Regions from separate parts of the Paenibacillus sp. FSL R5-192 genome, predicted to be linked through region 2. Evidence: riboswitches for the same ligand, from Rfam matches in the RefSeq annotation. Region 2 holds a riboswitch; each other region holds the start of a gene.
What was found. A riboswitch is a leader RNA that binds a small molecule or an ion and turns the genes downstream of it on or off. The one in region 2 is predicted to bind thiamine pyrophosphate.
Positions count from the first base shown of each region.

Region 1: linked by a shared signal. The riboswitch ahead of tenA (thiaminase II) and the one ahead of thiC (phosphomethylpyrimidine synthase ThiC) in region 2 are both predicted to bind thiamine pyrophosphate.
Region 3: linked by a shared signal. The riboswitch ahead of C161_RS23490 (ABC transporter substrate-binding protein) and the one ahead of thiC (phosphomethylpyrimidine synthase ThiC) in region 2 are both predicted to bind thiamine pyrophosphate.
Region 4: linked by a shared signal. The riboswitch ahead of C161_RS21690 (ABC transporter ATP-binding protein) and the one ahead of thiC (phosphomethylpyrimidine synthase ThiC) in region 2 are both predicted to bind thiamine pyrophosphate.

Region 1 covers NZ_ASPR01000015.1:280,627-288,503, reverse strand. Annotated here, with positions in the region: gene C161_RS16110 (hypothetical protein) at 72-314, shown strand; gene C161_RS16105 (spore coat protein) at 326-712, shown strand; gene C161_RS16100 (zinc-dependent alcohol dehydrogenase) at 709-1,845, shown strand; gene C161_RS16095 (hypothetical protein) at 1,877-2,077, shown strand; gene C161_RS16090 (spore coat protein) at 2,089-2,385, shown strand; gene tenA (thiaminase II) at 2,596-3,258, opposite strand; TPP riboswitch at 3,372-3,469, opposite strand; gene C161_RS16080 (endo-1,4-beta-xylanase) at 3,676-6,348, opposite strand; gene licT (BglG family transcription antiterminator LicT) at 6,650-7,501, opposite strand; gene C161_RS16070 (glycoside hydrolase family 1 protein) at 7,519-7,877, opposite strand, start outside.
Region 2 covers NZ_ASPR01000005.1:55,257-63,133, forward strand. Annotated here, with positions in the region: gene C161_RS03265 (helix-turn-helix transcriptional regulator) at 1-57, shown strand, start outside; gene C161_RS03270 (zinc ribbon domain-containing protein) at 131-949, shown strand; gene C161_RS32260 (hypothetical protein) at 1,416-1,583, shown strand; gene C161_RS03275 (hypothetical protein) at 1,766-2,455, shown strand; gene thiC (phosphomethylpyrimidine synthase ThiC) at 2,987-4,771, opposite strand; TPP riboswitch at 5,189-5,302, opposite strand; gene C161_RS03285 (IclR family transcriptional regulator) at 5,452-6,195, opposite strand; gene C161_RS03290 (alpha/beta hydrolase) at 6,556-7,581, shown strand; gene C161_RS03295 (Fe-Mn family superoxide dismutase) at 7,738-7,877, shown strand, end outside.
Region 3 covers NZ_ASPR01000047.1:154,729-162,605, forward strand. Annotated here, with positions in the region: gene C161_RS23475 (ABC transporter ATP-binding protein) at 1-383, opposite strand, end outside; gene C161_RS23480 (ABC transporter permease) at 421-1,179, opposite strand; gene C161_RS23485 (thiamine-binding protein) at 1,179-1,469, opposite strand; gene C161_RS23490 (ABC transporter substrate-binding protein) at 1,694-2,734, opposite strand; TPP riboswitch at 3,041-3,153, opposite strand; gene C161_RS23495 (NAD-dependent epimerase/dehydratase family protein) at 3,298-4,053, opposite strand; gene C161_RS23500 (VOC family protein) at 4,071-4,457, opposite strand; gene C161_RS23505 (hypothetical protein) at 4,632-5,141, shown strand; gene C161_RS23510 (MFS transporter) at 5,563-6,798, opposite strand; gene serS (serine--tRNA ligase) at 7,186-7,877, shown strand, end outside.
Region 4 covers NZ_ASPR01000043.1:341,982-349,858, forward strand. Annotated here, with positions in the region: gene C161_RS21665 (ABC transporter ATP-binding protein) at 1-801, opposite strand, end outside; gene C161_RS21670 (ECF transporter S component) at 802-1,395, opposite strand; gene C161_RS21675 (copper amine oxidase N-terminal domain-containing protein) at 1,901-2,854, shown strand; gene C161_RS21680 (pectate lyase) at 3,036-3,704, opposite strand; gene C161_RS21685 (radical SAM/SPASM domain-containing protein) at 4,052-4,927, opposite strand; TPP riboswitch at 5,146-5,248, shown strand; gene C161_RS21690 (ABC transporter ATP-binding protein) at 5,407-6,171, shown strand; gene C161_RS21695 (ABC transporter permease) at 6,161-6,988, shown strand; gene C161_RS21700 (ABC transporter substrate-binding protein) at 7,156-7,877, shown strand, end outside.

The DNA of each region.
Region 1 (7,877 bases), on a different contig from region 2:
ATCCATATTAGTATAAGATCCGATGCATTGGAAAATCTAATCTTGATGAAAAAGGAGGGGATCATTTCTGAATGGCTAATCCAACGCTAGCGCCGCACGAATCGATGGAACTGCATGAAGCGTTAAACTTCAAAACGCTCTGCATCGCTAAGTCGAAACTTATGCAAGGCCTGGTCTTTGACCAAGAGCTAAAAGCATTAATGCAGAAAGACGTAATTCAATCCATACAACAGATTGCTGAGCTGCAAGCAATCTACGCAAGAGCTCCTTTTCAAGCACCCGTTCCGAATAATCCGACACCTATAACACATTAAGGGGAACTCAGATGAATACCGATTATTTAGATCCGATTAATTCATTGAATATGCCGGAAATGGCAGATATGACTTTTGCCATGGATTTCCTTCTTCGTGCCAAGGAGGGTGTACGTAATTTGTCCATCGCCCTGACGGAAACGGCTTCACCGGATGTAAGAGCCCTGTTGCATACTCATCTGAAGCAGGGAATTTCAATGCACCAAGAAATTTCGGAGCTCATGATTCGCAAAAAATGGTTTCATCCTTATGAGCTGAACGAACAGTACCAACTCGATCAGCTTTCGGCGAAAAATACGGTGATGATCGGGCAGATGAATCTGTTCCCGGGTGATACGTCACGTAAAGGGATGTTTGATCGGACCCCAGATGAACATATTGGAGGACATAAAGCATGAAGGCGGTAACGTATCAAGGGGTTAAAAATGTCGTGGTCAAAGAGGTGCCGGATGCGAAGATTGTGAAACCGGACGATATGATCGTAAAGATCACCAGTACCGCGATTTGCGGTTCTGACCTTCATCTTATTCACGGGATGATCCCTAACCTTCAGGAAAACTATGTCATCGGACATGAGCCGATGGGGATCGTAGAAGAAGTGGGCCCTGGCGTGACCAAGGTAAAAAAAGGCGACCGCGTAATCATCCCGTTTAACATCGCATGCGGAGAATGCTTTTTTTGCAAAAATCAGCTGGAAAGCCAATGTGACAATTCCAACGAACACGGGGATATGGGCGCATATTTCGGCTACTCCGGAACGACCGGCGGATATCCCGGCGGGCAAGCGGAGTATTTACGGGTCCCATTTGCTAATTTTACCCACTTTAAGATCCCTGAAAACTGCGAACAACCGGACGAAAAGCTAAGCTTGATCGCCGATGCCATGACGACGGCATTCTGGAGCGTAGATAACGCCGGCGTTAAAAATGGAGATACGGTCATTGTGCTCGGCTGCGGCCCGGTCGGACTCCTAGCCCAGAAGTTCTGCTGGCTGAAAGGAGCTAAGCGGGTCATAGCCGTCGACTATGTCGATTACCGCTTAAAGCATGCGAAGCGAACAAACAATGTGGAAATAGTAAACTTCGAACAGGATAAGAATATTGGGAACACTCTCAAGGAAATGACCAAAGGCGGCGCCGATGTTGTCATTGATGCGGTAGGAATGGACGGCAAGATGAGCGATCTTGAATTTCTAGCCAGCGGTATGAAACTGCAAGGCGGCACCATGAGCGCATTTATCATTGCATCTCAGGCTGTTCGCAAAGGTGGCACCATTCAAGTCACTGGGGTATACGGCGGACGTTATAACGGATTCCCGCTCGGTGATATCATGCAGCGAAACGTGAATATCCGTTCCGGACAAGCTCCGGTCATTCACTACATGCCATACATGTACGAGTTGGTTACGTCTGGCAAAGTGGACCCTGGCGACATTGTTACGCACGTCATTCCGCTCAGCGAGGCCAAACGGGGCTATGAAGTGTTCGATACAAAAACGGACGATTGCATTAAAGTCATCTTAAAGCCTTAAATATGAATAGATACATGGGAGGACAATCTGAATGGATTCCACATACGCTTTGCATGAGATTCTCGAGGTACATGAAATAGCTGCGTTCAAGACGGTTTGTATGACTAAATCCAAGACCATGCAAGCTCTGGTAACCGACCCGGAGCTCAAGCAAATTTTGCAACAAGATGCGATCTTATCACAACAGCAGCTTCAGGAGCTCGGTGGAGTGCTGTCTAAAGCGACTGTATAGGAGATAAAAAAATGAACCCAATATTAGAACACATGACTGGTCTTAATACGCTGACCGATGACGTGATCGCAATGGATTTTTTGATGAACGCCAAGAGCGGTGTCAGAAACTACGCCATGGCTGTGACCGAATGTGCCACCCCCGAAATCAAACAAATTTTGATGAAACAGCTCGATGAAGCCATAGATTCTCATGAAAAGATATCAAATTACATGGTGCAGCATGGTTTATACCACCCTTACCATATTGCAGAGCAAATTCAGCTCGATCTGAAAAACATTCAGACTGCTATGAACATTCCGTCCTGACACCCTTTTTGATTTTAGCCAGAGACTTCAGAGAACAAAATGTCCCTGTGTCAAGAATTTCAACAATGAAAAAAGGCGGATACTATCCGCCCTTTTTTTGGCATCGTCACGAAACACGCTTATTGCAAGCGTTCCTTTACGTATTCTACTTATTTCTATCCTGAGACTGTTTATGGCCGCTGCTCTCTACTTTAATTGACTACAGTGAACTTAAGGCTCCAGCTTCCATGACATTTCCCAAAAATCAAGCTCAAAGCGACTGCACATCACGAAAATATCCTCCATCCGTTGGTACGTTCCCTCGCTACAGCCTTCTAATAGCTTATCAGTTAACGTCACTAGGGATTGATTGTTGCTGTTGTATTCAGAGGAAGCATATCCTGTGATCCACTCTCCGTAAAAAGGATGCTCAGCTGCACCTGGCTTTTGGGCAAGGACTTGACCAATCTCTGCATAGCTCCATGAGCAGGCCAGAATGGATACAAGTACTTCTGCTATGCCACCCGCATGGGAAACAGAGAGCATATAGTTAGTATAGGCTGCATTTTTCAGGACAGGTTTTACCTGGAAAACATGATCCTCTGTAATTCCTAATCGCTCCATATAAGAACGATGAATTTTCATTTCACCATTCAGGATGTTATCTACGTTTTCACTAAAAAACTGCATCAATTTGGGGTCGTGCGACTTGACAATACCTAGTGCAAATACGCGGGCATAATCGAACAGGTACAAGTAGTCTTGCAGCAAATAATAACGAAATTGTTCAACCGTTAAGGAACCATCTCCGATTCCTTTAACAAAGGGATGCTCAAGACATTCCTTCCACACAGGCTGTGCTGCCTGATATAGTCTCTCTGAAATAGTCAACATGTGTTCCTCCAATTCATAATGTACGTATTTAAAAACAAAAAAACGAAACATCCTATGGATGTTTCGCAGACAAATACACTAAAACAAGGGGGTTCGCATGAGCTACCCAAGTACAGTGTTTCATCGTTGCATCCCTACGTTGGCATTATCCAAATCAGGTAAGGTCGGTTTAACACCCTCTCAGCCGGTTAAGGCTCCCTCGCAAACGGTTGTATGTAGTTGATTACTTTCCTATTCCCATAAAAGATAAAATAACATCCATTTAGTATATCAAGGGCTGTTAAATATAGTCAAGGAAGATTGTATCGCCCCTCATCACCTTTGGTGACGTATGTAAACGATGAAAACCATCACAACAATGGTTGAGTTTCAGCCACTGTTATGATGGTTTCTATTCTTGCAACTACTGCCGATGGTTTAATGCCCGAGTTTGTTCTTTCCGACAAAAGTGAGTATTCCGTACTGGGAAGTATTTCTCCAGCTCTCATTGGTCGTATCATTCCACTTGGCTACGCTCTGCTTACCTCCGCCCTGGTTGTCGTTAATTTGGAGCTCGAAACCGAGAACATTTCCTGCTTTGGGCGTCAATGATTGTAAATGAATTCTGGCTTCTACGAGATATCCTTTATTTGTTTTCTTCACAGCACTTACAAGGCGTCCAGGTGAGGCACCCCCTGCAAAGGTTCCCACATTGTCTGCACTGATTCTGAACTGGGCATCATCATATTGAAAATACGGTGTGCGCTGGTGATTCTCGTCCAGGAAAATCTCAACCGAATCCTGATCCCATGGGTTGATACTATCTGTAATGATGTTTGGATCAGTGACGTCGATCAGCAGGTATAGATACTCACCTGACCACATTGCGCGAGCCACTGCCTCTGCACCTTCGCTCTGGTTCAACCGTTTTACTTCAAATGGTGCAGCCTTATTCCATGATGTGTCTTTCTTCCCATCAATCTGAACAATCCCTTGCACAGCTTGTGCAGATTTGGGCATAGGGGCGAGTTGAATCACGCCGTATTTGCTTGTATCCTGTTCCTGAGATTGTGTTCGATCATTCCAGTACAGTGGATTATAAGGTTGTGTCCCACTTGAACCGCCATCAGTCACACGGATATCCAATCCGGCTTCATATTCTGATCCGACTTGGATACCACCCCACGGAATGGACAATTCAACCTGATATCCGGCTTTTGTCTCGCGTACACGATATGAACGCTGCTCCACACCCTCAGCTTTGCCCGACCGCTTAATGATTACGTGTCGGTCATCTGCTTCATATGAAGTGGTCTTGCCATTATTGAGATCAACAAAGATATCTACTCTGTCATTCACATCTGCCTTTGCATCCTGTACATCCACGAGGATATACAGGTTACTATGATCCCATAAAGTGCGGAAACTGGCTGATCCCGAAGAGTCACCCTTCAGTGGAGTAGACACCGCTTTGTTCCAGAGCGGATCTTGTGTCTGTTTTTTGATATCCGGTTTACCCGAAAGTGAGACGGCTCTCTGCGTCAACACAGGCAAACTGGATTCATCCACGAGTCCCCAGTATGCCTTTTTGGCCTTCAGGGCTGAATCAAACAGCATAGCCTGGTTGTTGTAAGACTTCTCATCTTGGAGTCCCCATAAGGTAACTGAAGAAATGTGGTCTTTGTGTTTTTTGTACAAATCCAACAGTTCCTTATATCGATACGCCTGCTTTACTGCAACTTCATCGGACATCTCTTCACCAAATGGAATTCCGCTATCCACATCCAGTTCCGTGATCTGAATATCCAATCCAAGTTCGGCGAACATGCTGATCGTTTTTTCAATTTCCTTGATGGGCGGGGATTCCAGGTTATAGTGGGATTGCAAACCCACACCATCGATGAGCCCTTTCTCTTTCAGTCGTTTGACCAACTGATACATATGCTCTCTTTTCTCAGAGATTTCCGTGAAGTATTCGTTGTAATATAATTTGGCATTCGGATCGGCTGCACGAGCGAATTCATAGGTTTTCTCAATATAATCCGGACCAATTAGTTCATAAAAGGGACTTTTACGTAAACCGTTGGCATCACCATTGCTATCCGCAATCGCCTCGTTTACCACATCCCAGGCATAGATCTTACCTTTGTATCGGGTCATGACGGTTTCAACGTAATCCTGAATCCGGGCAAGTAGTAATTCTCGACTCGCAGGGTTACCCTGAGGATCCTTGAACATCCACTCTGCTGCATCAATATGCCACAACAGCGCATGTGCGCGTACACCCATACCATGCTCCTCGGCGAACTGAACATATTGATCGGCTGCCTCGAACTCATAAACACCTTCGGAAGGAGACATGTACTTCGGTTTCATCTCGTAGGTTGCGGTCAAGCTGTTAAAGTGCTTTGTGAGCAGTTGTCCATATGCGCCTTCCAACTGCCAGCGATACACCGCTGCACCAATGGGGAAATCATCTTGATACAGGTCTTTCAGAGACAGAATCCCTTCTTCAATCTCCAGTTGCTCGGCCAGAGTAAATGATACATCATCCACATAGAACGATAACGTATCTACGCTATCTTCAGAGATGTAGGGTGTTTCGATGAACAAATTCAATTCAGTGGGATCATCGCTATATTGAAATTTTCCGGTGATCTTGTGCCATGTATTCCATTCTGTTTTGGTAATTTTCACGCTACCGATTGGGTTCCAGCTTTCGGCAGTTGTTTTTTTATATGTGGTGAGCTGTAGTGTTTGATCCGTGGTGGGCTCCTGAGTAAGTCTTACATATGCCGAAATTTCGTACTCTTGGTTACGCTTAAGCAGATCCTTCATGGATAACATCGGTCCATGATAGGAACGCTCACGGTTGGCGACCAGCATACTGGACTGACCTTCGTGTGCTTCCTGCTGTGTCACTGTCAGCCTTTCGTTACCTATACGTGGAGTCCATCCCTGAAGTGTACCGTCTTCAAAGTTTGTGCTCAAATGACCTCCCTCCACTTCCGTAACTGCCTTGGCTGCATGTGAGACATTCGAAAATGGAAGCATGGCGAGTACCAGCACAAGAACCAAGGCCGTTATATTCCATTGGCCTAACCGTTTCATACAATTCCTCCTCTTGATTTGGTCTAAGTATTTCTGAACGGATTAACATCCAGATAAATAGATTATAGCTCTTTAGACAGCGCTTACATATAACAAATTTACAATAATTACAATAAAATGTTATCACTTGGTAATCTCATGTGGGTTTAGGAAGCTGGAGTTCGTTCGCGTGGAATATCAAAAAAGTCGCTACATATTTGCAAAAATAAAAGACCGTTTCCCGATAAAGTACGAGAAAACGGTCATCGTTAGAAAGTATCTTTCTTTTTTCCTGTCTGCTAACAGGCATATAAACTTTTTTTTATAATCGTCCCTCGTCACTCTGTTCCTCCTGCACAATTCGAGCAATGTGAATCATCAAATATAATAATTCCTCGTTCGATATGGAGATATCCAGCATATTCTGCACGTAGGTTTTTATCATCTCCGCGCATTTGTATTCAAGCGGATGCTCCTTCACCATGTGCTGAAAGATGAAATCTTTCGCCGAATTGCCCAGACGTCCTTCTTGTAAACGCTGGATGAAGAATTGCAAATGTGTGACAAGTCTCACATAATGGATGGAATTTTTGTTCAATTGCATATCAAAGGTGTATTGAATCAGGTTAAAAATATCTTTTAACATCTTAACGGATTGCATCGTGCGCTCCATATTCTGTTCATGCGTTTGGGCATTCACGAAATGAAAAGCGATATTCCCTGCTTCTTCTTCCGGCAGTTCGATACCCAATTCTAGATTCAGCATCTGAACGGCTTCAAGGCCCAGTTCGAATTCGACAGGATGAAACCTCTGGATCTCCCATAACATGCGATTCTGTAATGCTACACCTTTTTTCCATCGTTCAATGGCAAACGACAAGTGATCCATAAGCGTAAAGAAGATTTGGTCGTCAAGAGACAGCTTTTCTTTTGCATTGGTAATCAGTTTGTTTATGACATTCACATGTTTTTCTGGCATGTTTTCGATGGTTCGTACGTAAGCCTGGGCAGACGGATTATTTTGCAGAATGAATCGTTTCTGGATATGCTCCTCATCGAGTCGCTCACCGACTTTGCCTTTGAATGCCAACCCTTTTCCCATGACAATCATTTCTTGTCCCTGTTCATCTTTGGTCAGAAGCAAGCTGTTATTTAATATTTTGATTACTCTCATGCATTCATCACGATCCTTTATTCTTTCGTGACCGCCTGATCCGAATTTCCGATACATCTGCCATTCTGTTTAATGACCTCTTGATACCACGAGAAGCTTTTCTTCTTCAAACGCTTCAAGTCTTTCAGATCCTGTTCACCGCGGTTTACATAGATCATTCCATAACGTTTTCCATACCCCTGATGTGTGCTTACCACGTCAATAACGGACCAAGGGCAATAACCAATCACATCTACTCCATCTGTTAGAGCCAGTCTGATCTGTTCCAGATGTTTCTCGATAAAATCAATCCGGTACGTATCGTTAATGGTGTAATCTGCCTCCAGTACATCCGGAGCTCCAATACCATTTTCCGTAATTAGAATAGGGAGACCAT
Region 2 (7,877 bases):
ATCTGCCGTATCGCGGAGCAAATTGTACAAAATTATATACCTCCGACTCAAACCTGACAGACAGCTGTCCAGTTCCTACCCGTATACTTCAGATATATTCAATCTGTACATATATGAGGAGGAACTAATCATGAACGTTACTGTATGTCAAAGCTGCGGAATGCCGCTCACAACCCCTGCCCAATTCGGAACGGAAGCAGATGGAAGCACAACCCGTGAGTACTGTATTTATTGTTACAAAGAGGGCAAGTTTGAGCAGCCCGGTATGTCACTAGAAGGCATGACGGAGATGTGCACTGCCATTCTGAAGGACGAAGGCATGGATGAGGAATCCGCTCGTTCGATGCTGCGTAACCAGCTTCCTTTTTTGAAGCGTTGGCGCACGAATACAACGGATCAACACACAGAATCTCTGGCTGAAAACTCTACTGCTTCCGCTAATCCTGGTCAGGTAACAACAGAGCATTCGTTCTCTGCCCAGCCCGTTCGTTATGTCACGCTCCCTGGCAAACGTCTTGCCGGCGTATCCGCCCGCACAACCAACGCCATTGAGATCAGTGGCAAAGGTTGTATTCAGGGACTCTGGAACAATTATTTTGCCTCAGAGCACCTCCCTGCACCTGAAGTTGTTCGCTATGGTTGTTACACGGATTACACCGATGGGATAACCGGAGAATACACCATACTGGTAGGGCATGAGGTCAGTCCGAACGAATCGTTGCCTGAGGGATTGGACGACATTTTACTCCCTCCTGCAACTTACGCCATATTCACTTCCAGAAAAGGACCGATGGCAGAGGTTGTTGGCGAAGCTTGGGGAGCCGTGTGGGCATGGGATAAACAAAGCGATCGTACGTTCACCGGGGATTTTGAATTATATGATGAACGCAGCCTGAATCCCGAAAGTGTACAAGTGGATATATACATCGCTGTTCGCCAAAGTAGATAAAACCAACACGATACCACCTCAGACAGAATCAAAGTTTCATCGCATCCTTCTTCATATCAAGCAAGCTGCCGGGTTCGCTCGGCAGTTTTTTTGTTATATCCGGAACTACATTATCCCCTAAACAACCCGACCATGGTACCAAGTTAGTTAGCATGCTTTGCATCATTTAACCAGATAATATGCCTCATATGCGGGTACCATTGACTTCCTTAAAATTGGGACTATTCACATAACAACCGATTCGATCCTCCCATATCAAACCTTTCATATTAGGTCCTTTACTCCTGAATTTCCCTAAAAACGTTTACATCTCCTTAAAACCGGGTAAAATCACTACAATCCAATTGGAATTACGCTTTAAACTCTTTTATTTCGTCTAACAAGTCACATGTACCTATATGCGCACCTGGCATGGTAACCAGTCGAAATACATAATCCAAAAAAACGCATCAAAGGAGGAACCAAGATGATCCGCATGCCTATTCAGCAAATGATCCCGTACCATCACCAATATCCGCGCAACACGGCGACCACTGCTCCTAAAAAGGAGAATGAGAACACTCAAGGTCTATCCTTTCATGAAATTCTGCAACAAAAAATGGCGAAGAAAAATGCTTCTCCTTCCCTTAGATAAAAATGGACACCGGACCGACCCTAGTTGAGTCAGGTTATCAACCGTCTTTCCGCAGCTTGGCGGAAGGGCGGTTATTGGCGTTGAGCCATAAACGACTGTACAGTTCTCAGGCATGTTTCTATAATGGTTTAAATATCTAAAAGATCCATGACATATACGAACTATAAAAGGGGACTTAGCACATGATCACCATTGGTTGTTTTCACGCTCATTATTCCAACATCGCCTTAATTGAGGAGACGCTTGCTCCTTATGAAGTTGAATTGGTCCATTACGTCGATCCAGGTCTGGACCGTCTTAAACATGACGCTGACTTTTCCGAGGTTGTCATTCACGAGAAGGTAGCCCAGACGCTCCAATGGATCGCTGAGTGTCATGCCGATGCCATTCTGGTCACGTGTACCCTGTTTGCGACAGTATTGGAGCAGGAAGCCATACAGGTCCCTGTGCCTGTGATCGGCATAGATGATCCGTTATTGCAGGAGATGCGGCGAGTACCAGGAGATTACATAATATCATTCACCAACCCGGCAACTATTGAAGGAACGATGGCACGGTTGAATCAGGCATTACAGCAAGAGGATGAGAACGGGCAACTACACGTTGCCAAGACCTCTCAGACGGAAGCGGTGTGCATCCCTGGGACATTTGAGTTGATTATGCGTGGAGATCAGCAAGGGTATCTCGAAGCGGTACGAGAAGGCTTACAGCAGATTGCTGAGCAGTACCCGGGTAAAGCGGTAGTGGCGGCCCAACTGTCTATGGCTCCCGCTGCTGCACAGGTTACAATAGATCGCGGTATTCCAATCCATAGCCCTCTGGCATTGCTTGCAACGTATTTGGAGAAGAATTTGGGCCTGGCTCGACAGTAGTAGCGGATTTGGAGTGAAATATTACAATCACTAAAAAGATGTGAAAACTACTATATCGACTCCTTTTGCAAAATAAAAATGCTCTCGAACAAGAGCATTTCAAATGGTATAATCACTTTGTACAGCCAATTTGTGGTGGGAAATAGGCTTGCCTCCAGTGGGAGGTGATCCTATGAACTTCTCTTTTAACGACGTAATCGTGTTCGCGATGTTAATTATTGCGCTCCTGACATACATCGATCGTAAAAAGAAGTGACCCGCCACAGGTTGACGGCCTGACGGGTCACTTCATCTGAACTTGCTGCACTCGGAGGAATACCCACCGCAAATGCTGTGCAGGAGTAGCCATTGGCCTGGCTACTCTTATTGGTGTTTACTTACATTCATTTTATTAAACATCTGCTAGACAATCAACCATAATGCTGATAAAAAGTATCAGGAAGCTGATCAATAAGATGAAGAAGACGACATGATAGCAGTATTCTCACCTTCAAACGATGTCAGACTGCCCAGCTTGCGCTGTACCGGCGCCTAGGACCGTGTCCGATATTCCTCGGCCTTTTCCTGCATCCCGGCAGCTACAGCCTCATTCTCGGACAACCCCTTGTCTGCGGCAAAGGCACGAATGTCCTGCGTGATGCGCATGCTACAGAACTTTGGTCCGCACATGGAGCAGAAATGAGCTTCCTTGGCCCCTTCTGCTGGCAGCGTCTCGTCATGGTAGGATAATGCCCGTTCCGGGTCCAGTGACAGGTTGAACTGGTCCCGCCAACGGAACTCGAAGCGTGCCTTGGACAATGCGTCATCGCGGCGTTGAGCACGCGGATGGCCTTTCGCCAGATCGGCGGCATGAGCTGCGATCTTGTAGGCGATGACCCCTTCCCGCACATCATCCTTGTTGGGCAGGCCCAAATGTTCTTTTGGCGTAACATAACAGAGCATGGACGTGCCGAACCAGCCAATCATGGCTGCCCCAATGGCGGATGTGATGTGATCATATCCTGGCGCAATGTCGGTCGTTAGCGGCCCAAGTGTGTAGAACGGTGCTTCTTTACAGATCTCCATCTGCAAGTCCACATTCTCCTTGATCTTATGCATCGGCACATGACCCGGGCCTTCGATCATCACCTGCACATCATGCTTCCATGCGATCTGCGTCAGTTCCCCAAGCGTGGCCAGTTCCGCCATCTGAGCTTCGTCATTCGCATCGTAGATACTGCCTGGACGAAGTCCATCTCCCAGTGAGAACGCCACATCATACCTTTTCATAATCTCGCAGATTTCTTCAAAATGGGTGTATAAAAAATTCTCCTGATGATGCGCAAGGCACCATGCTGCCATAATGGAACCACCCCGAGACACAATACCTGTCATTCGCTTGGCGGTCATGGGGATATAACGCAGCAGTACACCTGCATGAATCGTAAAGTAGTCCACGCCCTGCTCTGCCTGCTCAATGAGTGTGTCACGGTACAACTCCCAGGTCAGCGCTTCCGCTTCGCCATTCACCTTCTCCAGCGCCTGATACAGCGGCACCGTACCAATCGGCACAGGTGAATTGCGGATAATCCATTCCCGGGTGGTATGAATGTTTTTGCCTGTGGACAGATCCATCACCGTATCCGATCCCCATCGTACCGCCCAGGTCATCTTCTCCACCTCTTCCTCAATGGAAGAAGATACAGCAGAGTTACCTATGTTGGCATTGATCTTCACGTGAAAATGACGACCGATCAACATCGGCTCACTCTCCGGGTGATTGATGTTGGATGGCAGAATGGCCCGTCCACTCGCCAGCTCCTGTCTCACAAATTCCGGCTCCACGCCTTCACGAATGGCGGCGAATTCCATCTCAGCCGTAATGACTCCCTGTCTCGCGTAGTGCATCTGAGTCACGCAGCGTTCTGGCTGTGCCCGCAACGGTTTGCCTCGTAATCCGGGGTACTCTTCAGCGCCAGCTCTCTTCCCTCCAGGCTTTAGTCCGTTATCCTCCGGTTTAACTGTACGGCCTTGGTAAGTTTCGACATCGCCGCGCTCTGTGATCCAACGTGTGCGCAGGGATGGCAGACCTGCACGGATATCCGCATGGAATGCAGGATCGGTCATGGGGCCGCTCGTATCGTAGACACGCAGCGGTTCGTTATGCTCCACCCCTTGGGGAGTATTCGTGTCATGAAGGGCTATCTCACGCTCCGGTACAGCAATGTCCGGCCGTGAGCCCTGAATGTAGACTTTGCGGCTGCCCGGAAAGGGCTGAACCCGTCCGGCCGCCCCTGTTTCCTTTTCCACCTGCTGACCGTTATGTTCCTGTTCCATCGCTTGTTGTCCCGTTTGATTTCCTGTACTCATGTTCACTTGTCTCCTCCTCAGTGTTCGTCGCTTGTTTGGTTGGTTTCATCATTAGCTCGCTTACGTACCTGTCCCAAATCATGCGCAATGCAGAGAAGAAAGAGCGATCCTACACCAGACCAGGGGAGACACTTTTCATGTACAGTTAACAACAGACGGAGGCTGCCACAGATCATCGATCTATAAGACTTCCCTCCTCATCCAAGCCCACTTCCGCAGGTTATCGAAAAAGAAGCCCATAAAATCCGCGCTATATCGCCCGTTCCCTGTATATAAAAAAGCCGGTCCCCGAAGGAACCGACTTTTATGTCCATCACCAATAATGCACCTTCATGCAGCTCCTTAACGGAGCCCTACAAGGGTCACATCATGTGGTGGTTGTGGTCATATCGCCGATTACTTCCCTACGCTGGTATGATCCAGATCAGGTGCAAAGGGTCCGGAATCTCATGCGATTCCGTCTCAGTCCGGACAATTCGGACTCCCCCAGTAACGTTAATAAGTTGCGGCTTACATAAGCCGCCGTTCATATTCAATGAAGCTGGCCCCGTTGGGCCGTCCATTACAGAGTAGCGCAACCGGAACATAAAAACAACCTTTATATTCCAAATCATCAAACTCTATTGGAGAAAAAACTTACATCAACATCAGGATAACATGAGCCCCATTTGCGTAGCAGCATCCTTCAACACAGGTGCGTATTCATGCAATGTCTCCTGCGAGAGTCGACTGACAGGTCCTGAGACCGAGAGCGCAGCTGCAATATTGCCTCTGCGATCCATAATCGGTACAGATACCGCGGCAGCTCCCGGCTCACGTTCCTCATAACTCGTCGCATATCCGTTATCCCGGATATCTCCCATCTGCGCCAAATACACCGCGGGATCAATAAACACCGGCCATTCCGGCCCGTTCATCAGTTCTTCACGATCCTCGTCCGTGGCAAACGCCATCAGGACTTTGCTGGAAGCGCCCACAGACAGCGGGAGTCTAACACCCACTGGAGCGACTCGGCGGATCGCCTGATCACTTTGCACAGCTTGAATCCGTATCCTTTCACTCCCATCACGCAGGTACAGACTCACGGTCTCCCCCAATCGATCTCTCAGTCGCTCCATCGCAGGCAGCAGCAGAATAGCGGGATCATCACTGCGGGACATGTGAGCTGACAGCTCCCAGATTCGGATGCCAAGTCGGTACTTCTCTGTTGCTGCATCGCGGATCACGAACCCTCGATCCTCCAGCGTAGCCATCAAACGATGCACTGTACTTTTGTGCAGGCCAATCTGGCTGGCAATTTCGGTGAGTCCCAGATCACTGCGTGTGGTAAAACATAATAATATATCCAGCGCCCGTTCCACAGCCCGGACGGTTAACTTGCGATCTTCCATGGCATAATGCCCTCCTCATGTTTCATCACATGAAACTTGGTTACATAAATTATATGAGAAACGGTCTCATCTGTAAACCAAAAAGAGCCAAATTCAAAATAGGCCAACGTGTAAATTTTTCCTTTTTATAAGACTTAATCCCCTGTAATTTACACACTAAGGTAATGTTACCCATATATCTTAAGAACTATATAACAATTGCGTAACAAATGCCCTCAATCAATTGACTTTGACTATATTGGAACATACGATAAAGATATATTACATTAAGATATCGCTCTGAAGCAGGCTCTGAAAATCGATGCAATTCTCTTTACATTTCGTTGTTATCTTCAACTGAACTTCAAAGGAGGGGCATTCATGTATCAATCATCCCAGAGCGAAGCCCCGCTGCAAACAAAAGTGTCCGATCTGCCCTCTTCCCTATCACCGAGGCTGATTCGGTTCAAACATATTATCGTAGCGTTGCTGCTCTCCGTTGTATTTTTTCTACTGTTTTGTTTTATCGCACTGCATGGTTATATCGCATGGGTATTATCCAATCCAACGGTAGCGCCTGTCTTCTCCAATCCGATGCAAGCCAAGAACATGAAGTATGAAGACATCACGTTCCCGGCAGCAGATGGCAGCCGCACGATGCAGGGATGGTATATACCTGCTGACAATGCTGCAAGCAAAACGATTATTTTCAGTCACGGCTATGGTGCTAATCGTGAAGAAACATGGGTACCCATGTATGACCTGGCACACTATGCCCATCAACTTGGGTTCAACGTGGTGATGTTCGATTACGGCTTCGCTTCTCAAGTGAACAAAGCTGTAGCCACAGGTGGCAAAGCTGAGTCACAGCAATTGCTCGGTGCGATCCAGTTCGCCAAGCAACGTGGTGCGCAGGAACTGGTTGTCTGGGGTTTCTCGATGGGTGCCGGTACAGCGTTACAAACCGGACTGATTACGAAGGAAGTGGATGCAATGATTCTGGACAGTGCGTTCCTGCTGGAGCCAGATACGCTGTACCACAACATTCACAACCAGATCGATTTGCCACGTCAGCCTACACTGGAGATCATGAAACTGTTGTTCCCTGTTCTGAATGGTACCGGATTACAACAGATTCCATACCAGGAAGTGAAAAAGGAAGATTATCCGTTCCCGATTTTCTTCATCCATGGTACAGAGGACGAGAAGGCGCCTTATCCAATTGCGGAGCAACTCGCCGCCAACCAGACCAATCCGTACTCCGATGTATGGATTGTCCAGGATGCGCATCATGAGTTGATCTTCCGGGAGCATCCAAAGGAATATCTGCGCCGTGTCTCAACTTTCCTGAGTCATGTAACGAAAACAAGCAGTGACGATGTGCAAAACACGAATAATGGAGAATAACCAAATTTCAATCACCGAACTTTTCGTTGATTCCAGAGCCCTCAGGGGCTCTTTTTTTTGCACTCATAGGACAACAAGCTCGCGGAATATACTCTTGGGACGCATGAACAGACGGTCTGCATGCAATGTATTTCATCTGAAGGAGGTTCAACAAAGATGAACTGGTATGGATATGGTCACCTGCTGCCTCTGCGGACATTGGAGGAAATCCGTTTCTGGAAAGAACAGGAGAAAGAACATACACTCGTCATTCGTGCCCTGGTTCCTGATCTGGAGCCCCCATACGTCAAGCTACT
Region 3 (7,877 bases), on a different contig from region 2:
GCGGGCTGTTGCGGCATATAACTAATCTTGCCACGCTGTCCCGTTACATTTTGACCGTTCATAAGCACTTGGCCTTCCTGTGGCTTTAGCAGACCGCCGATGATATGGAACAGGGTACTTTTACCGCAGCCAGAAGGCCCGACGATAGCGACAAACTCGCCTTGCTCCACAGTCAGGGACAGTCCGTTCAGAACCGAAAGCCTACTCCGTCGTTCGCGGAATGATGCATGAACATTAACAACGTCCAGTGCAGGTGGAACCGGAGCAGGAGTCGTAATGGCAGGTTGATCAGGCGTAGCCGGGTGATGTTTTTCACCATGCTTTGGCTCCAATACACTTGTTCCTCGTTCAGGCTGGACTTGTTGGTCCAGTTGCCGATTCATATGATCATCACTTCCTAATATACAGATTACATCTTTACTATCGCTTCTGTGGCCGCCAGCCCACAAGCAGCTTCTCCAGTAGGGCAATGAGCAAGAAGAGCAACAAGCTGAGCGCGACAATAATCATGATTGCCACGAATAGGCGATCCGTGCGATAGGCTGACTTTTGCAACATCATATAATAACCAATACCCTTGTCTGCACCAATCCATTCGGCAATGATGGCACCCATCACGCTATAGGTAGCGGCGATTTTGACACCGGAGAACACGGATGGCAGAGCATGAGGAAGCTCCAGCTTCCAGAAAATCTGATGACGTTTCGCACCAGCCATGCGCATATAGTTCATCATCGCCGCGTCAGTACGGGTCAAGCCATCCATCGCCGCCACTGCAACAGGGAAGAAGCAGACGAGGATGATCGTAATCAGCTTGGGCAACAGCCCGAATCCAAACCAGATTAACAGGAGCGGCGCGAGCGCGATGGTTGGGATATTTTGACTAAGAATAAGTAAAGGGTACAGGGCTGACTTGAGAAAAGGGACCAAATGCAGCACCATCGCTATCAGTAATCCGACCGCTGTGCCAGCCGCGAATCCAATCAGCGTTAACTGAATGGTTGCGGAAGCGTGCATGCCAAGCCGCTCGGCCTGGGTTGCGGCTTCGCGGGCGATGTCGGACGGTGCAGGCAGCATCCATTTCTCAATATGGAAGAGGGAGACGGCTCCCTGCCATATCGCTATAAAGAGAATAACCGCCACAATGGGCGGCCATACACTCTTGAAATAGGCATGCATTAGCGATACTTCTCCGTCAGGGTATCCATGCTGAAGCCAGTAGGGCTATGGGCGATTTTGATCTGGGAGATGATGCTTGGGCTGCCAGCCTCCACAAGTACCTCGTGCATTTTACGTACAACTTCCAGCAGTTCCTCCAGTTCACCTTCCATCGTTGTGTCGAGCGCATTCACCTGATACTTCAAGCCAGATTGCTGAATAACTTCAATGGCTCGATCAACGTAAGGATAAGAGTTCTCGCCATTTGGCGTTTTCGGGATAACCTGAATACTAAGTAGTGTGCTTGCCATGAGAGATCACGGCTCCTTTCGTGATATATAAAATGAACTAATGACTGTTACACTTGCCACTTCGATGACAGAATAACCTTCCAATCGCTGTTATCCCCAGATTTTTTTGATTCCCTTTCTCTAAAGGGAAAATCCGGTGATAAAGGCGACCGCTTCGCTTTTTCACGTTATTTCTGTCCTCTCCGTCCTCGTGTAAAATTTAAGTTCGTTTTATATGAGAAATTTTATTGGGGTAAGAACTCGTTCGTATATGCCTTGCTCACATCGATCTGTTCATCCAGCAGTTTTTTGCTAAACATCCAGTCGGTGTAGTTCTGCCACACTTCCTGCTTTTGCTCACCCCAGCGTGGGGCGTCATCTGTGTACTTTGGACTAAGCCATTTCTGGCTTGCCAGTACCAAGTCTTTATCCAGATCCGGTACGGCCTTGATCAGAATGTTGGCTGCGTCTTCGGGATGATCAATTGCGTATTGATATCCTTCTGAAGTGGCTTTCAGGAATGCTTTCACCAACTCAGGGTCGTTTTGGATCGTCTGCTCGTTTGTTACTAGTACAGGCGTGTAGTAATCCAATGCATCTGAATAATCCTTCACATATAACATGTCGATCGGTTCCCCGCGCAGTTCGGCTTCAATACCCGTCCAAGCGTAGAAAATCCATGCAAAATCAATGTCTCGTTTCACTGCGGTGAAAAAGTCGGCGTCACCCATGTTAATGTTTTTCACTTTGGATACATCGGCTCCGTCGCCTTCCATAATGGATTGCATCACGGCTTCTTCGACTGGGGAACCCCAACCGCCATAGGTTTTACCTTCAAAATCTTTCGGTGACTTGATATTCCGATCCGCCGGAGCAGCGAAACCAGATGTATTATGCTGAATAACTGCTGCGATGGAGACCAATGGAACACCCTGTGTGCGGGCTTGAGTTACACTCTCCTGATAACTTACGCCAAAAGGCACTTCATTGGAGGCAACCATTGTATCTGCGCCACCGGCACCTGGTTGTACAATCTCCACGTTCAAGCCTTCGGCTTTATAAAAACCTTGATCTACAGCTGCATACAGGCCTGTATGATTCGTATTTGGTGTCCAGTCGAGCACCACTTTAATATCTTTCAGGGCGGCAGTGTCACCTTCGTTGCTGCTTTCCGTATTTGTGTTGCCGTTCTGCCCAGCTGGGGCAGCTTCTTTGCCACCACATGCGGCTACAGTCACCATAAGCACGCACAAGAGCAACAATCCCATCGTTTTACGCCATTTCATCTGTGGTCTCTCCTTCGGTATGTCCGGCCGATTGGCACGGGGTACTCCTTGGCTTCATATCCAATCATCTTGCATAAATCGACAGATTTATACCAGTTGAGATCCGGATGACGTTATTTTTGAACAAGTAAAACGTCCATCGATGTCATTCAAGGAAGCCAGACTGCGCTTAGCGGCAGTTTTTCTTGCAATATCAGGAAGGTGATGCTTCCAAACTTATACTTTCTGATAGTAACAAAAAAAGCGCCCCGTATTCCGGGACGCGTGCAGGCGTTAGAGAGGTGGCGTTCAGCCATAGGGCTGTGCCATTTCGATATACTCCGATTCCTACGCTGGCATGATCCAGATCAGGTCTAAGGGTTAGTATCTTGGTGGGATACACTCTCAGCCGGCCAATTCCGACTCCCCTGGGAAACTATGAAGTTACGGGCATTACTAGGTGTAATTATAGGCCAGCGGGTGGAACGTGTCCAGTCATGAACTGGATAGGGACACGTATAAGTTATCAAACAGGCCGTTATACATATGTATAACAGCCTGTTTGGATGTGTTATTTTCAATAATTATCGTGGGGAATCATATAAGGCAATCTGACTGAGTGCAAAAGCATCGGATTTGGGGTCATAACCTACCTGTTTCTGAGTGTTTTCCAGATTTAATCGTTTAAACCGATTATTCGAGATCCCATGCAGTATGGTGAAGGGTTCCAGATCGGTAGTTGTAATTGCTTTGAACATCAAATCACACAAGTCAGCCGGACTAATATACGCGCTCATATCCCTTGCCTCCAGCACGGGTCCGTCCGGTTGAAAATCATCATATGCACCTATACGTATTGCTACACTTTGTAAACCTTCGGTATACGCAAAATAGGAAGCGAGCGATTCTCCAAAACATTTGCTAACCCCGTACAAATTCCGTGGACGTGTTGGCATGTCCGGATAGACTTGAGCATCAATGGGATACCCCTCAATCGTCTGTGCACTGCTTGCAAGAATGACTCTTCGTACACCTTGGTCTTTAGCTGCACGGAATACATTAAATGTACCTTTGATATTGATGTCCAACAACGATTCATAAAATCCGGCATTCGGGGAAGGATCTCCAGCCAGATGTACAACCACATCCATGCCTTCGCAAGCACGCTGACAGGCTTCGGGGTCTGTCACATCCAGTGTCATGATCTCATGGCTGGTCCCTTGATACGTATGCAGTCTGTCGATATTTAAATCCGTTAGTCGCAGGCGAAATGCTTCTGACAAGTGTTGGGACAAGTCACGTCCAATTTTTCCGGCTGCGCCAGTAATTAAAATGTTCATGAAATCAGCTCCAATTCTTAGCGCTGGAAGAACTCAATCCATTCCTTTTCAGGTCCATGGATGAAGAAATAGCGGTAACCGTTAGGCAATGTGATAATCTCTCCGTCGATAAATTCGGCTTCGGTGGATTGAATGCGTTTGTACTCAGAATCAAGATCATCCACGTGGATCGCAAAATGGTGCACCGTACCTTCAGAAGGTAGCTTGTCGCTGTATCCTTGAATTAACTCAATCTCAGTCTCATTACTTCCATTGAAGCCAAGGAAGGCAAGCTGAATGACGCCGTTGGTATGGGTCACCCGGTCTTTCAATTCAAGACCAACGATCTCCGTGTAGAAACGCAGCGTGGTCTCCAGATCACGAACGGCAATGCCGACGTGGTCAATGCGCTTTTGAAAACTCACAATCAAAAACCTCCTTATGTAGTGAATGTTTCTACCATTTTAAGGGATATCATAGAGCTGTACTACATGGTTGTCAAATCCAATTTTAAATTGGAAAAATCATAACTTTTCACAGAATGTTCACTTATGTGAAGGGTTTCCTCATCTCTATAATTACGAAGGTAAACAGAGAGGATGAGAGAATTGCCAACCAGCAAGAAGGAACAAATTATTTTCGGATTAATGATGTGTATAGGAATGGTCTTGGTCATGATGTTCTTCAATCTATGGCACAGTGGGTTACTCGGCAAGATGTCCCCGCTTGAAATACTGCTTCAATTCATATTATGTTTTGTCATCGCGTTTCTGGTGGAGTCTTTCATTGTTGGCCCTGTGGCGAGAAAGATTGCATTCTCTTTGCCCTTTGACAAGTCCTACAAGATTCTGGGTGTGCTCGTCATTTCATTTTTCATGGTGATTGGCATGGTTCTGATCATGTCCATGTATGGAATGATCTCGGCATATCTCGCTGATCAATTAAGTGGGTCATCCGTACTCCGTACGTATCTCCATACCATTGCTCGTAACTTCAGCCTTGCGCTTCCATATCAGTTGATCGTTCTGGGACCACTCGTCCGATATGTATTCGGTAAGTTCATCAAGGATAACGGGCCCGTAATGCCTGTCGTTAATAAAAGTGTGTGATTTGGTTGACCATAAGTATTTCCTGGGCAATCTTGTGCAAATGAATAGATATTATTCTCACCTTTAATGAAAGGTGATGAGAGAGGCAAAGATAGGGCACTGCCGCCATATTACAGCGCTAACGAATCGAGGACACCTTATTAGGCAAGTTCCTAAGGGAATGAAAACCTAACGAATCTCAGCGGTGTTATTATGCAAAAAACCTCCAACGAGACATTTAATTGAAGCTAATTATCTATAATAACGTCTCTAGGATTCGTTAGATTTCAAACATGCGGAAATGGAGGGGGATAGCGTGTGCTAGGTTCGTTAGAACAGAGTAACGCTACAAAAAAATGTCCACCGTCAGGCCATGGCGGTGGACATTTCAATTTCTTTAATAGGTATTTCTAATCCTCAGGACTGGATCAACACAGAACTGTTAAGTCGCAGAATTGGCTATATGTTTGTTCTGCCATTGAAACGTGATTACGCTAATGACAAGCAGGCCAACTGCAAAGATCGCAAGCATCCATGCAGACTGATTAACCGCCAGATGATCAAGACTCCATCCCGTAGTCAAAGGCAGAATGGCACCGCCAACCCCACCTGAGGCAATCAAAATGCTAGGTGTGGATTCTTCTGTTCCGGGCAACAGTTTACTGGCGAAGACAAGGGCAATGGAGAATATCCCTGACATCGCAAGTCCAAGCAGTAAGATGATGAGAAATGCAGACCAGATTTGGTTTGTAAATGGAAATATCATTAACAAGAGAACAGATGCAAGACAACTGTACAGGACATATACGCGGTATTGGAATTTCTCTGCGATATAACCGGCGAAGAGCCGTCCCACGGACATGGCAATCCAGAAACAGGTGACACTAAGGGCTGCTCCGGCTTCCTTCATGTTCATTTTCTCAATCAGGATCGCCGGCATGAAGTTCGCAAGACTCATCTCTGTGCCAACATAGAGGAAGAAGAACAGGACGAATAATACCAGAAGAGTCCTGTTACGGCCACGATAGGTTGGACTGGATGTACTTGCAGATGCGGGATGCATCTCATCCGATGTCCCAGCACTGTGGGCATGTACTGAACCTTTATTTGAACTCTGTCGCTCTAGAAACTTATCGAGTTCACCGAATGATCCCTTCGCCCAGAATATAAAGGTCAGCGCTGCGCAGATGGCAACAACGAGAAATGACAGGCGCCAGTATCCAGCAGCAATCAGACCGCTGGCAATGAGCGGCATGACCATCGCTCCGATCCCGAATAACACTTCCAGTCGACTCATGGCAACGGCTGTATTGTCTTTGATTGCAGCGATGATAATGGTGCCAATAACAGCTTCAACCATTCCGAATCCAAAGCCGGCAGCGGGTGCAATGACGAACATCCAGCCCCATGGTGGCAGCAGCATGTAGGATAATTCTGCAATACAGAGTAGTGCTGTGGCGATTAACAGGCCTCCCCGTTTACCAAAGCGTCTGTTCAGCCAAGGGGATAACAATACACCACCGAGGAATCCGGCAAATTGAGCAAAGATCAGCGTTCCGCCTTGGCTATAATCTTTGCCGTAATGTTCAAGTGCAACCGGTAGAATGGAACCGAGCACAACGTGGGCAAGTCCAATCAGGAAATAGGACAGACATCCGATCCAAAGTAATTTTTTCATAAAGAACTCCTTCTACTTATATACATAAATTGAGGATCACAATAAAGCGCAATCTTGAAGACAAAGTCTATCATAACAGGACATGTTAAGTTGTGCCATGAATTCCTGATCGATACAGAAGGTTGCAATCTGGTCCGGCGTTCGTATATACTGAGACCAACAATTACAGATCGGACCATGCCGTTGAAGAGCATCCAACTCGGAGGCGTTTTCGCCAGGGGAGCGATATTTCCCCAAGTTAACCGGAACCGCCCGTTATCGCGGACCAAGAGGCTGGAAGCAGGATATCCTGATTCAGCAAGTTGGGTGGCACCGCGAGCAGAGCGCTCCTCGTCCCAAGGGATGAGGGCGCTCTTTGTATTTTTACAGCCAAAGGAGACGGTGACCATGTTAGAAATGAAGTGGATTCGTGCACATGCAGAAGAGGTTCAGGCCGCAGCAGACGGGAAAAAAATCAAGATCAACATTCGCACATTGTTAGAGCGGGATGAGGAACGCAGGGCACTTTTGCAGGAATCGGAAGAAGGTCGCAGGTTGCGCAATACGTTATCTGCTGATATTGGCAGACTCATGCAAGCCGGGAATCGGGAACAGGCCGAGGGTTTGCGGGCTCAGGTGAAACAGATCAATGAACAGTTGGAACAGGTGGAAGCGAGGCTCGCCCCTGTGCAGGAGGAAGTAACCAAGCTGCAATGGCTGGTACCCAATATCGTATCCCCGGATACCCCCAATGGCTCGTCGGACGCAGACAATGTAGAGCTGCGACGTGTGGGAGAGGTGCCAACGTTCGAGTATAACATCAAAGATCACGTGGAACTTGGGGAGTTGCATGATCTCATCGATATTCCCCGTGGAGTTAAGATTGGCGGTACGCGAAGCTATGTATTAAAAGGCGCTGGCCTGTTATTACATCGAGCAGTACAGCAACTTGCGCTTGATTTGCTTCTGAAGCACGGCTTCACACCGATGGAGGTTCCGCTGATGGTCAGGGAGGATGCACTGGTGAACACCGGATTCTTCCCAACCGGTCGAGATCAGGTCTATGAACTCGAAGGGGAGAACAAGTGGCTGGTGGGAAC
Region 4 (7,877 bases), on a different contig from region 2:
ATCCACACACACTTGAATCTCTCCAGAAGCACTTCCCTCTTCTTGCTTAGCTGCCTGCTCTTGCTCCTCCCATATGCCTGGATACCAGATTCCATAAGCCTTTAGCTTTTCCCGTTCATGCGTAAATACCTGCTGTGCTGGCCCATCCGCCACAATCTTTCCTTCAGGTGATAACACAATGATGCGGTCGACCATATCCACAATCTCGTTTATTTTGTGTTCAACGATGATGATCGTTTTGTCACTGGCGATCCGTTTGACCGTATCCCACACCTGGGAAGTCCCCTCATCATCCAGCAGTGCAGTGGGTTCATCCAAAAACAATACCTCCGGGTCCATGGCAAGCATCGAAGCAATCGCAAGACGCTGCTTCATCCCCTGAGACATGGACTGGATCAATACACGATTCTGTTCAAAGGATAACCCCACTTGTTTCAGATAATATTCAATCAGAGCAGGCATCTCTTCACGCGGAATATTTCGGTTTTCCAGAACAAATGCGATCTCTTCATCCGTAAAGGACATACAGAACTGGGTATCCGGATCTTGAAAGACCACTCCTGCTTGGGCGGGAACCTGAATATCATCACATTTCATCGGAATCTCAACCGAACGTGGTATCAGACCGCTCAGAATTTGCAATAACGTTGATTTACCGGAGCCACTTGGGCCAAGCAACAGCACTTTCTCCCCTTGACGCACAGAAAGAGACAAGCCTTGAAATACCAAGGCTTCCTCTCCCGGGAACTTGCATCTTAGATTTGTGACACTTACCGCTTGCGAATTCCCTTCCCCGTTCATCTAATCCAGCGCCTCATAATCTTGTTTGGATACCGGTCTGAGCGAACGCGTTACACCAGTCAGTTCCAATGCTTTGGCGAGATAATAAGCAAACACTCCAGCAATCAAGATGCTTCCGATGAAGCGGAATCCGATAAATAACGTATAGTTCCAGGCCGAGAGTGAATCAATATACCCGTACTGGTAATCCAGCAAAAGCGAAGCCGCTGCGGCTCCTATGGCTGCAAGACAGGTGACAAACAGATTGGTTTTACGATACAAAAATGCGGCGAAGAATATCTCGGCTCCCAATCCTTGCAACAGACCGTATACAAGTGTGGACATGCCCCATTCACTACCCAGAAAAGCACTTACCGTTGATGCCGCAACTTCGGCAAGAATAGCCACGCCTGGTTTACGAATGATAACAAAAGCAAACGTGCCCGCCATAAACCACATGCCGTAGATCATCTGCTCCGCATGAACGCCAAATGGTTTCATCAAGTCATATGTAGGTCCCCATATCTTGTAAATCACCCCAAACACTACTGCGATCACGATGGTTACCAGAATATCCGTTAGTTTCAATCGCTTGTTGCCTGCTGTTGTTGCCATGTTCTCTACGTCCTTCCTTTGTTCCCTGTGAGGGTTATCAAAATAAACGAAAAAGCCTCCCCGGTTCCGGGCAGGCCTTACGTACAGTGTACAATCCTCACAATGATGTATTGGATGGATGTCGAAAATACGGAATATCAACCAGCACCCCTCCGTCATGGCAGATACACCACCACAGTTCAAAGAGGTCTGTTGTTCATCCACGTTCATTCCCACAATTCACCCTTACATATCGCAAATCCATGTTCTCTACGCTGGCATTACCCAGATCAGATGTACGGTCAGCGGCACAAGGCCACTCTCTCAGCCCAACTTCATTGAGCTCCCGGTTCACTTATTTCATTGCTTCTAATGTACATCAGATGGGTATTTGTGGCAATCCCTAGAAAAATCATCATGCTTCATTTGGGGTAACAGGGGAAAGAATCTGATGGTTCACTTTCCATAATATGAAACATTTAGGTTATGTAGTCCGTCTTAAACATTAGAAGGGAGATTGATAGTGATGAAAGATTACAATTCTGTTTGGCAGCTTAAAACATGGAAAATGGTCCTTGCCGCTTCGATACTCACCGCAGGCACGGCACCTGCCTTACTCTCATCCACTGTGGCGGAAGCCGCAACAACTAAACCTAAACCGACAGCTTATATTAACAATGTTCAAGCTCAATATGATGTTGTCATACGGCAGGGTATTACGTACGTGGCATTGACGGAGCTTCAATTCCTCGGCAACTATACGTTTGGTTACAATAACAAAACAAAAGAGATCAGCATTAGCACAGGCAGCGATAAGTATGTCCTTACACCTAACAGCAAAACAATGAAGAAAAACGGTCAGAATGCGACATTATCCTCAGCGCCGATTCTGGTGAATGGTAAAGCGATGCTTCCGCTCCGTGCCATCGGTGAAGCTTTTGGTGCCAAGGTGCAGTGGAACCAGAAGGCCAAGGAAGCCTACATTTACACTACCGATGCTACGATTGTAAAAGAATATAACAGTTCCGATCTGACTGTGGCGCGTGAAGCCGCACTGCATCTGCCACGCTTCTCTGAACTGGGACAAGCACGTCTGGACATTCGCAACCCTTTGGGTCCAGTGGATTCATCCATTGAATACATCTTTGAGCAAGGTAAAAAAGATCGTTTCTTCGTTGTTGAGGATAACGATCTGATCAGTTATTATATCCTTAAAAATGGAAGTGCACTGTTACAATGGCAGGCTAACATCAGCAAAAATGCCGGAACCATCGGTGACCTGTTCTTTATTAAAAACAAAGCCGTTGCTGAAGCAGGGACTCGTCCTTCCGTAGCAGGTCAAACACTCGTATCATTTAAGTACTCTCGCATGCTTGAAGAAACCTCTTACGAAATCATGAACAAATTGGACTCTATTGATACCGGTTCTGTTGTCCCCGAGAAAGGCAAAGTCATCGTTGAAGTTCCGGGAGAGCAATAATTTGAGCATCCTCTATAAAACATTGCTCAGCAGAACTATACTATGACATCTGCATTACAAAGAGCGTCCCACAAAGTCATTGTAACAATGACCTTGGAACGCTCTTTTTGGCGTTATATTTTAACTTCAAATTACAAGCAGAGCTTAAACTTTTACCAACTCCAGCGATTCAATCTTCTGTCTAATATTGCGTGTTCCCAGACTGGCTCGTTTTCCCTGAAGCAAACCCCTTGAACAACGTTGGTACTTTGGAATAACGGGTATTCGTAATTTTCCCTTGTGATGTGCTGCTGTCTGTACGCATAATCGAATCTTTTACATTGGAAATGTTGGAGTTATCCAGCGTCATGTTAACTGCAAAGGAAGTTCCACCATTTTGGCGAACCAGTTTGCCAATATCATCTGCACGGAAATTTTTGATGTTAATTGTTCCAGCTGCATTCATCTGGAACACTTTATCATAAGCCTTATACGCTGCCCCACCGGTAATGTTAACCGTTCCGGCAGACTTCAATGTCAGTGCATCCTCGCCCACGTCCTGCCAGACCACATTCGATATATTACAGTTGCCATAACAGTGAACACCATCAGCAGCTGGTGATCCAATGTTTACGTTTTTGAGCGTGGCCCCTGCCTCCAGACGGAAGACTGGCTTCTGATTTTCTGCTTGAGATCCGTCGCCAAGTGTGGAAGGATTAGCTACAAATGTTTTGCCTTGACCATCATAGGTCGTGCCCTTTGGAACAATAATAGTTGAATTTACAACCGTAGGCGCAGCCGCAGCCGGAACTGCACCAAATATAGAAGCAACCAAACCAGCGGACAGTAACAACGTCAACATTTTTTTCATAACTTTATTCCTCCCTTATTCTCTCGTTTTTTGGTAATGTACAGCCTGGGCTTGTACTGGAAGTTCGCCAGAGGTGCACCTCTGTCCGACCAACAACCTAATCCTACCAAATAAGGAAGGTAACTAGAATAATCATTAGATCAGATATATCATGACATCGTACAATCCCTGTCATATCGGCATTTTTTGCATGCTAGGTCTCTCAAGCAATATGCTGATATCAACCTCTGGTATGCTCATTTGTAACGTATGTACCCCTCACTTAATCCCCAATAACAAAGAAAGACCACTACATTTGTCTCCAAATGTGTGATCTTGAATGTCTTCTGGCTTGCTGATATAAAATATCAGGCTCCAAATCTCTGACGATAACCGCACTTTCTACACAACTCTTCTACAGCTTCGCGTTTGGAGAAGCCATATACCAGATTGTTCGCTCGCTCACCCTCAATAATCTCCGAGAATGACTTCTCGTGCACATTACCCAGGTTAATCACACCCTCGCCATCGAGACAGCATGGAACCACCGTTCCATCTACAAGCACAGCTGCCTGACCGCGAAGTGCATGGCAGAAGCCTTTGCCGTCATCTTCAGGTGCATCCAGACTCGGCCACTGGAACTCATGGTCCTGATTCAGGTATACATTCGGGGCAATTTTGACCCCGCTGCCTGGAACTACTTTTTCCTCAATGCGGAAATCCAGATTGAACTCACGTTCCAATACTTCAAGGGTCTCCCGATTTCGATTCATCTGAGCATTTGTGAAGTTATCCTGTGTCAGATTCCACAACCGAAATGAGATGATGACATTGTGCTTAACGGCCTCGTGTACAAAGGACAAAATATGACGCAGGTATCCGTCACGGTCTGTTGAACCTTCATGCCCATCGAAACTGTGCAGGGAGAAATTCATCTGCCGCAGCGCCGGTTTGCCAAGCAATTTATGCTGAGTCTTGGGCAGCAGTGTACCATTCGTTGTAATGTTCACCTTGAGTCCCTTCTCATGTGCGGAATCGAGCAACAAATCTATTTTGGGATGCAACAAGGGTTCGCCTTTGACATGTAGATAAATATGATTGGTGTGTGGTTTAACTTGATCCAGTATATTGTTGAAGACTTCAGGGTCAATGAATCCTTTGGCACGCTGTGTCTGCGGACAGAAGCTGCATGCCAGATTGCAGATACTCGTGATCTCAATATATACTTTTTTGAACGTTTTCAACTCGGGTCCCCATTCTGCCTAGGAGGGAGAACAATCCCACCTGCATTTTGTGATCCGGCCAATATGCGCCACCCCTATTATATCGGGTTAGGGAGCCCAGGTAAATTGTTCAGTTGTTCGGGTCTGACTCCAAGTTCATCTCAAGAATTCCATCATGCTGCCTCTTTACAGTTCATGTTCGAGTGATATATGCTGAACAGACAACTGCATATCTTGAACTTTTGCACTAGGGGAGCCTTGCGGCTGAGACGAATATGATTATTCGGACCCTTTGAACCTGATCTGGATCATACCAGCGGAGGGAAGTGGAGCGGCCTTTTAGTAAGCGGATTTTTTTCATGTATGTGAAGATAAATTGCGGATTTAACTTACAGACCCACTCATTTCTCCGGAAATGGGTGGGTCTTTTTTGTTCCTTTTGCAGAGTATAGGATGCCGTTGTTATTCCAGCAGTCTGACATCAAGGGGGTGAGGATCAGATGAACAACCATGTAACCATTGAGAACGTTAGCTTCGCTTTTCCTGAAAAAAAGGATTCACCCGTGCTCGCCAATGTGTCGCTTAAGGTCCAACAAGGAGAATTTGTCTCGCTCATTGGCTCCAGCGGGTCAGGTAAAAGCACGCTCTTCAAGCTACTCGCAGGCTTGCATGAGCCAACCGTCGGCACCATCGATATTGCTGATGTACCGCACGGACAACGGCTCGGACGAGTCGCCTATATGCCGCAGAAAGATCTGCTGTTATCCTGGCGTACCGTCATGGAGAACTGCATGCTTCCTTCCGAGTTGGCACCAGGCCGACAGGACAAGGACAAGTTACGTGCCAACATCCTAGCTGGATTGGCAAGGTTCGGCCTGTCGGGTTATGAACAGGCCTATCCAGATGAATTGTCCGGCGGCATGCGGCAGCGGGTGGCATTGCTTCGTACCTTGCTTACAGGCGGGCAGCTCATGTTGCTGGATGAACCCTTCGGTGCACTCGACGCATTAACCAAACGAGAAATGCATCGCTGGTTGCTGGAGCTGTGGGAGAGCTTTGGCCAAACCGTGATGTTCATTACACATGACATCGAAGAAGCCCTGCTGTTAAGTGACCGTATCATTCTGTTAACTCCAGGAGGGCAAGGTCAGCAGTTGCAGGAGATGACGGTTCCTTTACCACGCCCAAGGCATTCGGACATGATCTACGAACCGGCTCTCGTGCAGATGAGGCAACAACTGGAGGAACAATTGCATGCACGATAGAGCTGAGGTTAGCGTCTGGACGTGGTGTTCAAAGTGGCTCTCGAGGTCGTTTTCCCAATATGGTCTGTTCATTATGCTCATGTTCTTATTACTGGCGATCTGGGAAGTGATTGTGCGTATGGGATGGGTGCCCTCCTTCATCATTCCTGCACCCACGGCCATCGTAAGCTCACTGGTTAAGCATCGCCGTCTGCTGTTGACCATCCATCTGCCTGCTACCTTTATGGAGGTTGTTGTTGGTTTTGTCTTGTCCATAGTGACTGGAATTACGCTGGCAACAGGCATGCATATGAACCGATCGATTGAAAAGGCATTGTATCCCTTCATCGTGATCAGTCAGACCATACCGTTGATTGCCTTGTCCCCCGTATTTATCCTGTGGTTTGGTTACACGTTGTGGAGCAAAGTCGCCGTGGTATTTTTAATCGCATTCTTCCCCATTGTGGTCAGTACCTACGATGGACTCCGCCAAGGCGATCCAGAGCAGCGTGAACTGTTGCTCACCATGGGCGCCAGCAAGTGGGATATTTTTTGCAAACTCCAGGTTCCGCTGGCACTTCCCTCTTTTTTCTCGGGGCTAAAGATGTCTGTGGTGTACTGCGTGGTTGGGGCAACGATTGGCGAATGGCTCGGTGGTAGCAAAGGTCTAGGGTACTTCAGCCGTCGTATGTCCAGCAACATGAACACGGATGCGATGTTTGCCGCCATTTTGCTGTTATCCCTGCTTGGGATCGTTTTGTTTGTACTGATTACCTGGCTGGAGAAACGGTTTAACATACGGCGTCATCGTCATGGAGGCAAAAGAAAGGTTGGATAATACTTAGACAGAAATTAGATGTAAATACAGTAGTTACAATCTTCAAAACAAAACATATCTTATGCACAATTTCAGCAACATCTTCAATCAGTTCATTGTCACATTATCGTTAACATGCTGTTGCCCATTTTCTACAAATCAAAACGATGAAATGAGGAACTTCATTTATGAATAACAAAGGTATATACTCCCTGCTTCCCATCATACTCATTAGCCTTTTGCTGATCGTTAGCGGATGCAGCACCACAGACAATAGCCAAAATACGCCAACAACAGATTCGGCAACCAATACACAGCAAACAGATCCGTCTGCAACCGAACCTGCATCAGACACCAAAGATAAACTGTCTATCATGCTCGACTGGTACCCGAATGCAGTACACTCCTTCATCTATGTGGCTCAGGAAAAAGGATACTTTGCAGACCAAGGTCTGGATCTCGATATTCAGATGCCTGCGGATACCAATGATTCGCTCAAACTTGTTGCTGCCGGAAAAATTGATCTGGCCCTAAGTTACCAGCCCCAAATCTTGCTCGCGCGTGGCGAGAACATTCCTGTACGTTCCATTGCTGCTGTTGTTCGGCACCCGCTTGTGCATCTGTTGACCGAAGCGAATGGCAACGTAAGTTCACCCAAAGATCTTGAAGAAAAGACTGTTGGTTATTCCTCCATTCCTCTGTACGAAGCGATGGTACGCACGATGATCAGTAAGGATGGCGGCAATCCCGACAACATAAATCTGGTCGACGTTGGGTTCGATCTGATTCCTTCGCTGGCTTCCGGACAAGCGGATGCGATTATGGGTGGTTTTATTAACCATGAACAATTGATTTTGGAGAAAGAAGGACATGCCATGAAATCGATTAACCCCGTCGATTATGGTGTGCC